Regions from separate parts of the Brevibacillus antibioticus genome, predicted to be linked through region 3. Evidence: predicted binding sites of a transcription regulator. Region 3 holds the regulator's gene; each other region holds the start of a gene.

Region 1 (4,266 bases), 4.1 Mb from region 3:
AACGCAACAACATACAGGTAGTGCATTGGATGCCTTCAGTGGCAAACGATTGGTAACACCGAATTCCCGAGCGACAACCACTCCGTCTCAGACTATCAATGTGACTGGAACAGGTGAGACGTGGGTAGCGCAAACAGAGACGCAAGCGCGTGATATGTTACGCATGTTGTTTAAAATCGAAACAGAAAAGCTACCGCTGTCCATCTACGAGGCGAGTTACGATGATAGGCCAGCCCTTCGTTATTTCATATGGGGAAATTTTGGTGAAGGGGTTCCCGATGCTGACAAGATATCTCGAATGGCTACCTTTCCTGAGGGAAGTAGTAACGGCGAGCAGCATCATCTCCTCGTGACAGATGCAAAAACTGGTGAACTGCTTGAATTCTCCACAAAGGTGAACAATCCGCAATGGTCTAACGTGAAAACAGATAAGAAGCGGGAGCGGATGCAAGCGGAAAAGCTATTAAATAGACTGACTCCATCTGGAAGCAATCAGATCCAAGTAACGGAGAATGGAGATGAAAGGTACATCTCGATCATAGCTGATCCCCTTGTGAACGGTATTTCGGTTTATGGGACCAATCAGAGTGTGGAGAACGGGATGTATACGATTCGAATCGATTCATGGACAGGTACATGGGAGCAAGTGAGCATAAACAAACCGGCTAGTATCAAATACCCGGCCCGTTCGCAAGCCCTTAAAGAACAAGTGGCCATGAACCGTCTACTGCAATCCTATCCACTTGAGTTGACCTACATTCACCAGCCAGATTATAAGAAAGACACAATTACCTGGAAGCTCGGCTATGACCTTTCGTTTCGCCAAACTCGCTCGCATTGCTTCTGCGGGGGAGAATTTAAAGTAGATGATACGTTTTATGTGGATGCGATAACCGGAAAAGTGATCGTAAACGAATAGGACCCTGCATAAGAAAAAGCCGCCTTCTCCGATTTCGAAGATGTGCGGCTTTTTGTATAGGATTTTAGGCAGTTGCTTCGAATCCTGTGATTTGATTGAGACCAACTTTTTTATCATCCTGGAGGACGAATTCGACTACTCCGTTTTTCATGCTGACAGCTTTGACCACTCCGGTAAGAGGCGTATTGGCAGTGGTGCCGTCCGGATTTGTCTGAGACTGATTGTACGTGATGTTGTAACCGATCATTTGCGCGTAGGCAAGGGAGTTGCCCATTGTTCTGTTTTCAGGTTTCACCGTCATGCCTACGATTTCTTCGGCTTTTACGGTTGATCCATTATCCAGTTGGAACTGTGCGGTACCGTTTTTGGTGGTAAAGCCAGTGATGACGCCATTCAAGATTTCATCAACCTTGGAAATGTCATTTGTGGTAGCTGGATTGCCATCCCGGTCGACTTCCTTTGTTACTTTATAGGAAATCTCACGACCGATCATTTCCATGTACTTCACGCTGTTATCGAGCGTATTACCCGCCAGACCTTGCGATTCCAGTCCAGAGACGTCTGCCAGCGGAATCGGTGTCGATTCGCCTGCGATACGGAAGTAGATTTTGCCTTGATCCATGTAGACGGCATCAAGTACGCCTTCTTTCTTCTCCGTCTTCGTTTCTCCGGTCATCTCGTCTTTTGTAGTGAGGGAATACGAAGCTGTACGACCTACCAGCTTTTCATACTTATCCAAAGTGACCATGCTGTTGTTCGATTGCTCCATCAGCGTGGTCATTTTTGTAATTTTTTCTACCATGGTCAGCATACTTGTTTGCTGGATGAACTGAGAGTTGTCCATGGGGGACATAGGGTCCTGATGCTTTAACTGCTCCAGCATGAGCTTCATAAAGGCGTTTTGGTCGAGCTCGGTGGAGAATTCTTTTTTGCCTTTATAGCTCATATGCGGTTGTATATAAGGGTTATTTTTGACGGTTGTTCCGTTATCTGACATGTCAATCCTCCCTGAAGGTGGCGAGTCTATCTGTGTATGTTTGTACTTCCTTCATCATATATCGGAAAAATCGGTGGAAAGATGAAGACAAACGTTTGTTCGAATTTTGGGCTTAAACTAGCCGGAATTGTGTTATAATGGAAGTAGAAACAGTCATGCTATGAGGAGATGAACGAGGGAATGGAGCGTTTTGAATTGGTATCGGAGTTTCAACCGTCCGGTGACCAGCCGACCGCCATTGCCGAACTGGTGGCAGGGTTACAGGCTGGCAAGAGACACCAGACATTGCTGGGGGCGACGGGAACGGGAAAGACTTATACGGCTGCCCAGGTAATTGCTCAGGTGAACAGACCGACACTCGTGATGGCCCACAACAAAACTCTGGCAGCTCAGCTATGTGCAGAGTTTAAGGAGTTTTTCCCGAACAACGCGGTGGAATACTTCGTCAGCTACTACGATTACTATCAACCTGAAGCATACATTCCCCAATCGGATACGTTTATTGAAAAAGACTCGAGCATCAACGAAGAGATCGACAAGCTCCGTCACTCGGCTACCAGTGCGCTGTTTGAACGCCGAGATGTGATCATCGTCGCCTCCGTCTCCTGCATTTACGGATTAGGTTCACCAGAAGAGTACCGTGAACTGCTCTTGTCTTTGCGTGTTGGCATGGAAAAAGGACGAGACGAGATTTTACATCGTCTGGTGGATATCCAGTACACACGCAACGACATCAACTTTACACGTGGTACGTTCCGCGTGCGGGGTGACGTGGTGGAGATTTTTCCTGCCTCACAGAGTGAGCAGGCGATTCGCGTAGAATTTTTCGGAGATGAAATTGAGCGGATTACTTCGATTGACGTACTGACTGGCGAGATTTTGGGACAGCGTGATCACATTGCGATCTTCCCTGCCTCCCACTACGTGACGCGCGAGGAGAAAATGAAGCTGGCTGTCCAAAGCATCGAGGCCGAGCTGGAAGAAAGATTGAAAGAATTCCGTGATGCGGGCAAGCTCTTGGAAGCACAGCGACTGGAGCAACGTACACGGTACGATATTGAGATGATGATGGAGATGGGCTTTTGCTCCGGGATCGAAAACTACTCACGCCATCTGACAGGACTGCCTGCCGGGCATGCTCCGTATACCTTGCTGGATTACTTCCCAGAAGATTTTATCGTCATGATGGATGAGTCGCATATGACCTTGCCGCAGGTTCGAGGGATGTATAACGGTGACCGCGCACGGAAGGATGTACTGGTCGATCACGGATTCCGTCTGCCTTCTGCACGCGATAACCGTCCACTCAAGTTCGAGGAGTTTGAAGGAAAGCTGAAACAAGCGATCTACATTTCAGCTACGCCTGGTCCTTATGAGCTGGAGCACAGTCCAGAAATGGTGCAGCAGGTGATTCGTCCGACAGGCTTGATTGACCCAACAGTTACAGTACGTCCGATCAAAGGACAGATTGACGATTTGATTGGGGAAATTCAAGCCACGATTGCGAAAAATGAGCGGGTTCTCGTCACGACTCTGACGAAGAAAATGTCTGAGGATTTGACGGACTATCTGAAAGAAATCGGAATCAAGGTCCGCTATCTTCACTCGGATATTAAAACGATGGAGCGGATGCAGATTTTACGTTCATTGCGCTTGGGTGAGTTTGACGTGCTGGTCGGGATCAATCTCTTGCGGGAAGGTCTAGACTTGCCGGAAGTATCGCTTGTGACGATTTTGGATGCAGACAAGGAAGGCTTCTTACGCAATGAGCGCTCGTTGATTCAGACGATCGGTCGGGCTGCGCGGAACGCAGAGGGACGCGTGATCATGTACGCGGACAAAATGACAGATTCGATGGCCTCTGCGATTCGAGAGACAGAGCGTCGGCGTTCCATTCAGATGGCGTACAATGAAGAGCACGGCATTACACCACAAACCGTGAAAAAGTCCGTCCGCGAAGTAATCGAGGCGACCAAGGTAGCGGAGGAAAAAGCAGATTACTTGCCACATGCAGATTTCAAAAAAATGCCGAAGAAGGATCGCGTGGCTGTCATAGAACGGATGGAAGAAGAAATGAAGGAAGCGGCACGCAACCTCATGTTCGAGCGCGCGGCCGAATTGCGTGATTTGATTCTTGAGCTGAAGGCGGAACTCTAAGGAGAGGTTTTTTTCATGCCATTAGAACATATTGTCGTAAAGGGTGCACGTGCCCACAATTTGAAAAATGTTGATGTAGTCATTCCGAGGGACAAATTCGTCGTTCTGACGGGTTTGTCTGGCTCGGGTAAGTCCTCGCTCGCTTTTGATACGATTTACGCAGAGGGACAACGACGCTATGTCGAGTCTCTGT
Region 2 (4,266 bases), 1.5 Mb from region 3:
TTGTATTGACAAAAATAAAAAAACATAACGTCAATCCCTCTTTGGTCGTGTATGCCCCTATTTTTTTGTGGCAATGATAGGAAGAAAAGCCTATAAAGAAGGGGTTCTATGTGACTGAGAAGAAAAGATGGATGGTTTACGCGACGTGGGGTGTAGCATTAGCCACAGGCGTCGTAGTTGGTATCCTGTTAGTGAGTAAGGAGGGAAACGATTCAGGTCTTGCGCGCTTACTGAACCATACAGGTGAAGCAAATGTAGTCGCGGGTGCGTCGTACGAGTTGGTTTTAGCACGCCATTATTTATGTGGGGTGCGAGATGAAGAACATGTATCAGTTCGTACCAATCAACTGGCAGACGTCATGGGCGATTACAATGGATGGGAAATTGTACAAGCTGAGCCTGTGAAGATGATCTTGATGAAGCGAGAGCAGGATATAGCGCCAGTGTGCAAGGAGAATGGACATATCGGAATAGCAGCGGACGGAATGCTTGCCCTGTTTCATGGTCTGCCTGCTGAACAAGATGTCGTGCAAACCTTTTATCGAATCGATACTGCAAAAATGGAAGCGAGTCTGCCAAAAGAGGAATGGGAGAATCTGAAACGGGGGATTCGCATTCGGAATTTGGCAGAGTATAACAGTGTATTGTCCACCTATGGCGAATACCAATGGAGCGGACAATGAATACGGGTAGACCTAAAAGCAATCCCTTTCGAGCCTTTCGTGTAACAAGCACGTATTGGACAGGAAAGGGATTTTTGTTTCCATTGCTATGGATTCAGTTCAACCGCAATGATTTGCCAGCGTTCCCCCGGGACTTCGCGGCGCAAAAGAAACTTCCATGTCCTTCGAAAATTTACGCCTTCCTCAGCGGTATACGTGAGCCGAACAGGAACTTCTATCAAAAGGGGGCCACGTTCGTCTGACGGGATGACGATTTCTGACGTTCGTACAGATTCAATCGAAGACAGCCCTTCTGGAAGTGAGAATCCGTCCGTTGTCATTCGCATCGCATGAGTGTCGTGCTCATGCAGAGCCGTGAGGAAATAGCCGACCAGCTCTTCAGGAGAAGCCCCTTTCATTGTAGTCGCCAGTGCTCCAGAGGCTTTGAGAATCATCATACTGTGACTAGGATCAGGCTCTGTGCGTCGATGGGTGGAGCTGCCAAAAAAGTGGATACAAAAATGCCCCGGGAATTCATTTCCTTTAATCGCACCAGCGCCATGAGGCATTCCGTGCATGGATGCTGCAAAATAAGTACCGTCTACCTCTACCAGAATGGCTCTGCGCTTCCACGACCATTTCCCTTGATAAATGTTCTTCATGATCTGTGTATCCTTGCGCGTCAACGGTTGAACATCGGCATGGCGACTACCTGCTCTACGCTGCACATCAAAACGTTGTCCAGTCTCTAAATCAATCACGGTACCGAATTCCATCCGTTTCAACGTTTTTTTCACCTGTTCCCAGGGTAGGGCTTGTGCAAAATGGACAGCCTCTACAGACTTGACCATTTCTTCGATCCGCTGGCGAGCATCGTTTGCCAACACATAACGGCGAGGCATTTCTTTTTCATAAAGCTGGCCATCGTGATCATATACATACGTTCGTTTTTTTATGGTCAGTGTAGCTCGTATCCAGTGCGGGTTGTAGGAGGCGACTTGGGTAGTAGAGCCCAATAGCCGCTTCGTAAATTGCTTTTGATCACGGAAGGCCATGGTCGTTTGGAAGGAGGACACGGGTGACACCGAAACGGTGACCGTGATGTCACTCTTGACCTCAGCAAATGCAGAGTGTGGCATTGCCAATGCGATTACGAAAAGGCATATACAAAAAATAAGGACTTTGCTTCGCAATAACCAACACCTCCACTGCTTATCATTTCAATTAGATATCTGGGTCATGTGACGTAAATCTTGGTATCATAACGCCATTGCGCTTACGCCATACTGATTTCATACGGTGATCGAAGGAGGAGTCTTTAGACCATGTCTACCATGCCTAGAGGTAGCTACAAAGACCAGTTCCATCAGCGTTTGTACGTCCAGTTGAACCAGGGGCACAACAAGCTCAATTACCAACAGATCAACAAGATCAAAGAGCACATGCAGAGTGGCGTAGACGAATATGCCCACTTGCAGCATGATGTGTCGGATTCACTCGGAATGAACAAACACTAATAGACGACGCCGTATAACCCGTTCCTTTTATAGGGAGCGGGTTTTTTTTATAAGGTGGTGAACTTCGATATAAAATGGAAATACACGTTCGCTTTTTGGGTGCTTTGTGTTACAGTAGAGAGTAGAATCTTTGCTCACGGAGAGTGGACTATGCGCATTTTAGGAATTGACCCTGGCATTGCGATTGTTGGCTTCGGGGTTGTGGATAAAGAGGGCAGCCAATTGCGTCCCGTCCAATATGGAAGCATTCAGACAGAAGCAGGATTGCCAGTACCGCTTAGATTGAAACAGATTTTTGAGGCAATGCAGAGCCTTCTGGAAACATATCGTCCTGATGAAATGTCCGTCGAAAAGCTTTTCTTTAATAAAAACGTGACGACAGCCTTTACAGTTGGTCAAGCGCGAGGGGTTATTATACTTGCAGCAGAGCTGGCTGGTGTGCCGGTCTATGAATATACCCCGATGCAGGTCAAGCAAGCCGTGACTGGGTACGGGGGAGCAGAGAAGAAGCAAATACAGGAAATGACGAAGCTCCTATTGCGGTTAAAAGAAGTACCAAAGCCTGACGACGTGGCGGACGCATTGGGCATTGCCATTACGCACGCACAGTTTCGCGCGTTCATTTCCATTTCGGAAGGGGTTCAGAAATGATTGATTTTGTAGAAGGTACACTTAGTTATCTCGATTCGGAATACATAGTCATCGAAACGGGCGGGATTGGTTATCGACTGTTTTGCCCAAACCCGTACCAATTCGTTCGGTATGAAGGCAACAAAACCAAATTGTTTACCCATCACCATGTGCGCGAAGATGCCATCCTGCTGTATGGCTTCGCTACCCGTGATGAACGCGATTTGTTCCGCAAGCTGCTTGATGTTAGCGGAATTGGTCCAAAGGGCGGATTGGCTATTCTGGCTGCGGCGACGCCTGAGCAGCTGGTGATGGCGGTTCAACAGGAGAATGTTACCTATTTGACGAAATTTCCGGGGATTGGGAAAAAGACGGCCCAGCGCATTATTCTCGATTTGAAGGATAAATTGGTAGGGTACACCCCATCTGCGATTTTGACTGTTGCAGCGGGTGATTTGACAGCAGGCGAGAAAGCTGTGTCTGCACTGAACGAAGCACTCGATGCGTTGACTGCACTGGGTTACTCTGATGGTGAACTGCAAAAAATCAGAAACACGCTGTCTGAGAAATCAAAAGAGGGCGATGGTGTAGAAAAGCTCATCAAACAAGGGCTTGCGTTGCTCATGAGGGGGTAGGATTTTGGATTCTCGGATCATCACGACGCATATGAATTGGGAAGAAGATGCGGCGGAGTTGAGCCTCCGTCCTCGCTATTTAAACGAATACATCGGCCAGCAGCATGTGAAGGAAAACTTGAAAATCTTTATTGAAGCAGCCAAAATGCGGAAAGAGTCGTTGGACCACGTACTGCTGTACGGTCCGCCTGGTCTGGGGAAGACGACGCTGTCGCAAATTATTGCAAATGAGCTGGGTGTGAATATCCGAACGACGTCTGGTCCGGCGATTGAGCGTCCCGGTGATTTGGCAGCGATTTTGACCAATCTCCAAGAAGGCGATGTCCTGTTTATTGACGAGATTCACAGGCTCAACCGTAGTGTCGAGGAAGTTTTGTATCCAGCAATGGAGGATTTTGCGCTGGACATCATAATCGGTAAAGGGCCAAGCGCTCGCAGTGTCCGTTTGGATTTGCCACCATTTACACTGGTGGGGGCTACGACGCGGGCTGGAATGCTTTCCGCGCCGCTTCGAGATCGCTTTGGAGTTGTAAATCGCCTGGAGTTTTATACAGTCCCGGAACTGACCTTTATCGTTTCGCGTGCAGCCGACATCCTGCAGGTCGTCATTCGCGAAGGCGGAGCAGAAGAGATTGCCAGACGTTCACGTGGAACACCCCGGGTGGCAAATCGTTTGCTGAAGCGGGTTCGCGATTTTGCCCAGGTAAAAGGCGAAGGTGTCATTACGACAGAGATTGCCAAAGAAGCGCTGGAAAGATTGCAAGTGGATGCTTGCGGTCTCGATCATATCGACCACAAACTATTGCTGGCGATTATTGATCG
Region 3 (4,266 bases):
CAACGCTTCCGTTAGTAAGATGATCGTGAACATCAATGGTAAGGACTACGAGGCGCTCCAGGTAGGAACGGTCATGACTCATCCAGCTTATCGCAATCAAGGATTGGCAGCAAAGCTGATGAACCATATTATTCAAAGATATGAGAAGGAATACGATTTTATTTATTTGTATGCCAATGATACCGTGCTCGATTTTTATCCGAAGTTTGGATTTGAGAGAATACAGGAAAGTAGTTTTTGCTTATTGGCATCCGATTTGAAAAAACAAGTGGAACAAAAAGCGGTTTTGCGCAAGCTGGAAGTTGATAGCGAGGCCGATTATCTCGTCATGAAGGAATTTGTCGCCAAGCGAATCCCCGTATCATCGCGATTGGGCGTCAAGAATAGTGAGCAACTGGTGATGTTTTACTTTCTGCTTGTTTTTCGGGATGCGATCTATTACGTCGAAGAGCAGGATGTGATCGTATTATTTGAACGGGCGGAAGACCAACTTCATGTATTTGATTTGGTAAGTAAAAAGCCAGTTGATATAGAAGCGGTTATTTCTCATTTGGTAACAGATGAGACAGCAATCATTCATTTTCACTTTATGCCGGATAGTGAGAATGAGAAGATCCAATCTGCTTTGATGACAACGACGGACGATGTCTTATTTGTTCGTCCCTCGTTCAAAATGGAGATAGAACATTTTCGTTTCCCGCTAACTTCTCACGCATAAAAAGTCCGTTTTTTTGTTGTTAGGGACAACATAAAACATAATCAAAACCATGTTCTCTGAAGATCAATCCTTTCGCAGGAGCTGAACTCTTTGTCGTAATTCCTGTTCGGTTAACGGCTCCAATTGCAACAAGGCCTCATATGGATCATCACCCGGAATTTGAAAGTACCTGGCAAATGCTGGCTCTGTCTTGATGCCGTTTTGCTTCAGATCCCTGATATGTTGGTAGGCATCCAAGCCCGCTATGTCTAACAATCGTGCCTCGATGTCCATATGACGATAGGCATTTTGCTTTTCGACAGCAACCGGTTGAGCAAACAATTCAAACCAAAAGTCAGCTGTGAAAAACGAGATAACGCATGTGGGAATACTTTTTACATCTAGCTGTGTCACTTCAAATCCGGGCAAGCCGCCAAATGCTGTACGAACAGCCTGCTCAAACTGTTCCAGGTCATGACTCTCGCAAATAATATCCAGATCGCTTTGCACAACATCAATGTCCAATGGGATGGTTCCGGCCAGCACAGGACGGTAATCGGATAGTACTTCCATGATGTGCGTCTGTTGAATCGCTTCCCATGCGGCTTTTTGGCGCATCGTTCCTCTGCTCAAGTAAGAGAGATCATGCCAATTTCTCATGAGACTACCTCCATGTCTACTTTCTTTTAAAATAGTTTAGACAAAAGTGAATAAGTACGCAACGAAATCGGCAATCACTCGTATACCTAAAGGAAGGGAGTGTAGTGAATGGAAATACTTTTGTGGGTCGTGGTTGTGTTATTGTTCTTACTAAGCATCGCAGGAATTTTTTTGCCCGTTTTACCGGATACGATTTTGCTGTGGGCGGGCTTTTTGCTCTATCACTTTTTCATTGCAGATCCAGGAGCGGGATTGCCGGCCTCCTTTTGGTGGGGAATGGTCGTTCTAAGTATTCTGCTTTATGGTGCTGACTTGCTGACGAACATGTACTTCGTGAAAAAGTATGGGGGATCCAAATGGTCATCCATTGCTGCTGCGGTCGGAATTTTCCTCGGGATTTTCGTTTTTCCACCGTTTGGTATGCTGATCTTGCCGTTCGTATTCGTCGTTCTCGTAGAGTTGATGGTACAGAAGCAGTCGATGGAGCGAGCATTGAAAGCGGGGGTAGGCTCACTGATCGGATTTTTGGGCAGCGCGGTCGTAAAAGTTATCTTGCAAGTTACGATGATCATCTGGTTTTTTGTCGCTAGATAACATATAGAAAACGCAAAGGACAGCCGAGGCTGTCCTTTTTTACGTGGAACTAATGAATGAGGCGATAGACACCGATGACTTTACCGAGAATGGTGACTTGCTCCAGAATGATCGGTTCCATTGTGGCATTTTCCGGTTGGAGACGGAAGTGGTTCTTCTCTTTGAAAAATCTTTTGACGGTGGCTTCGTCTTCTTCCGTCATGGCTACGACAATGTCACCATTGTCCGCTACATGCTGTTGGCGAACAATGACGTAGTCTCCGTCGAGAATTCCAGCATCAATCATACTGTTCCCGGAGACGCGCAGCATGTAAACCTTGTCAGAAGTCACGATATTGTCTGGAAGCGGGAAGTATTCTTCTACATCCTCAATGGCAGTAATCGGTTGTCCAGCGGTTACTTTACCGATTACTGGCACACGGACGACAGAGTCTTCAAAATTGTCTTGAAAACGATCTTCATCTGATAGCAATTCGATAGCGCGAGGTTTGGTAGGATCTCGACGAATGAGGCCTTTTTTCTCCAAACGTGCTAAATGACCATGTACCGTTGAGCTGGAAGCTAGTCCGACAGCCTCTCCAATTTCACGTACGGAAGGCGGATACCCTTTATCGCGAACTTCCTTTCGTATGAACTCGATGATGGCTTGTTGTCTACTCGATAATTTTGACATAAAAAGACACCTCTGATTTCTCGAACATATTTTCCAGTATTATACCATGGGAGCTTGCGTTCGACAAACATAAGTTCGATTATTCGTTGACATGAACGTATGTTCTCATTTATCATGAGGTTACAAGAGATCAGAACGTATGTTTGCAAGGGGGCCATTATTATGAATTCATCGACTGTACGTAATCGTTTCGAGAAAAAAGAAGAACGTCGTGTTCGTTTTGGTATCACGAGAGGTCAAGCTCTCTTGTTTCTAATTACATTTACTCTCTTTTTTTATCTGCTGACCGAACTGGTGTTTGCTTCTTCGCCAATGGAGGAGCCACAAGGGTTAGAAGTAATCGTACAAACCGGTGATAGCCTATGGTCGTTAGCTGTTCGCCACTCAGATCAGCATATAGATGTTCGTGACTATATCATAGAAATCAAGGAAGCAAACGGTTTGGATAGCAACAGGATTTACCCGGGTCAGACTCTGATCATGCCTGATATGCCGTAAGTGCTCGGTTGTCTTGCGGGATCATTCGAATGTGGTATAATGAAGCGGCACTACTACAGAGTGGGAGGAACCAGCAGTGGTATCTGACGCAGAAATTAAACGCATTAACGAATTGGTCAAAAAATCTCGCGAAGAAGGTTTGACCGAAGAGGAAAAGCTCGAACAAAAAGCATTGCGCCAAAAGTACATTGACGCCGTTAAGCTTTCGTTGAGAGCAAATTTGGATTCCATCCGTTATGTGGAAGACCTTGAAGAAAATAAGCCAAAACAGTAAGATAACAATTACTGATACGACAGACATCCTCGCTTGACGCTAGGGTGTCTTTTTCTGTGACATACATAACGCTCTGATAACCAGGGAGGGAAAGCAATGGCGTGGATAGCTGTGGCGGTTGGAGGAGCAGTTGGCTCACTTTTGCGCTACGTATTGTCTTTGCTCGCGAATCAGCCGGGATGGCCGTGGGGAACCTGGATCGCCAATGTTTGTGGATCTTTGATCATCGGCATCTTGTTCGTGCTGGGGAAAGAACGTGGCTTTTTATCTCCGACACTCTATCTCTTATTTGCAACGGGTGTCATGGGAGGATTTACGACTTTCTCTAGCTTCTCCTTGGAAGTGGTCTCTTTTTGGGGAGAAGGCCACTTGTTACGTGGCACTTTGTACGCTCTTCTCAGTTTGGGAGTCGGTTTACTTTCTTGTGCGGTTGGAATTTGGCTGGCTAGGCAATGGTCCTGATACTTGCAATGACACGATACATGTGAGGGGGAATGAAGATGAGTACACAGCATCGTGATTATGAATTGGAACAAAAAAAACTGGATGAAACCATTTCAGCGATCGACGAAGAAATGGAGCAGCTTCGCAATGAGATTCGCGAGGCAACAGATGACTATGTGAAACAGGTCGTTAACTATAAAAAGGCAAAGGATTTGACCTATCTTGAAGATCAGGGGCGAGAGAAGCCTTATTTCGGCAGAGTAGATTTCTTGAAAGATGAAATCTACGAGCTGGATCAGGTCTACATAGGAAAACGCGGAATTGTACGCAGCGATACATTTGATTCTGTCGTCGTGGATTGGCGCGCGCCTATCGCCAGTCTTTATTATTCCGGAGAGAGCAAAGAAGCGTTTTACCGGATGGGAC

Evidence for each region. The regulator LexA, encoded in region 3, represses DNA repair genes until DNA is damaged. The targets are predictions, from matches to a motif close to CGAACATATGTTCG.
Region 1: the regulator LexA is predicted to act here: its motif matches at 2,005-2,018, upstream of uvrB (excinuclease ABC subunit UvrB).
Region 2: the regulator LexA is predicted to act here: its motif matches at 2,257-2,270, upstream of ruvC (crossover junction endodeoxyribonuclease RuvC).

What each region holds. Positions count from the first base shown of each region.
Region 1 covers NZ_SZNK01000001.1:5,467,070-5,471,335, forward strand. Annotated here, with positions in the region: gene E8L90_RS26375 (hypothetical protein) at 1-919, shown strand, start outside; gene E8L90_RS26380 (flagellar hook assembly protein FlgD) at 984-1,916, opposite strand; gene uvrB (excinuclease ABC subunit UvrB) at 2,097-4,073, shown strand; gene uvrA (excinuclease ABC subunit UvrA) at 4,089-4,266, shown strand, end outside.
Region 2 covers NZ_SZNK01000001.1:2,912,607-2,916,872, reverse strand. Annotated here, with positions in the region: gene E8L90_RS13630 (BofC C-terminal domain-containing protein) at 111-683, shown strand; gene E8L90_RS13625 (hypothetical protein) at 770-1,855, opposite strand; gene E8L90_RS13620 (hypothetical protein) at 1,988-2,179, shown strand; gene ruvC (crossover junction endodeoxyribonuclease RuvC) at 2,330-2,830, shown strand; gene ruvA (Holliday junction branch migration protein RuvA) at 2,827-3,444, shown strand; gene ruvB (Holliday junction branch migration DNA helicase RuvB) at 3,449-4,266, shown strand, end outside.
Region 3 covers NZ_SZNK01000001.1:1,403,726-1,407,991, forward strand. Annotated here, with positions in the region: gene E8L90_RS06775 (GNAT family N-acetyltransferase) at 1-718, shown strand, start outside; gene E8L90_RS06780 (DUF4269 domain-containing protein) at 782-1,357, opposite strand; gene E8L90_RS06785 (DUF456 domain-containing protein) at 1,466-1,951, shown strand; gene lexA (transcriptional repressor LexA) at 2,001-2,624, opposite strand; gene E8L90_RS06795 (LysM peptidoglycan-binding domain-containing protein) at 2,787-3,122, shown strand; gene E8L90_RS06800 (DUF896 domain-containing protein) at 3,199-3,396, shown strand; gene crcB (fluoride efflux transporter CrcB) at 3,493-3,858, shown strand; gene E8L90_RS06810 (HelD family protein) at 3,897-4,266, shown strand, end outside.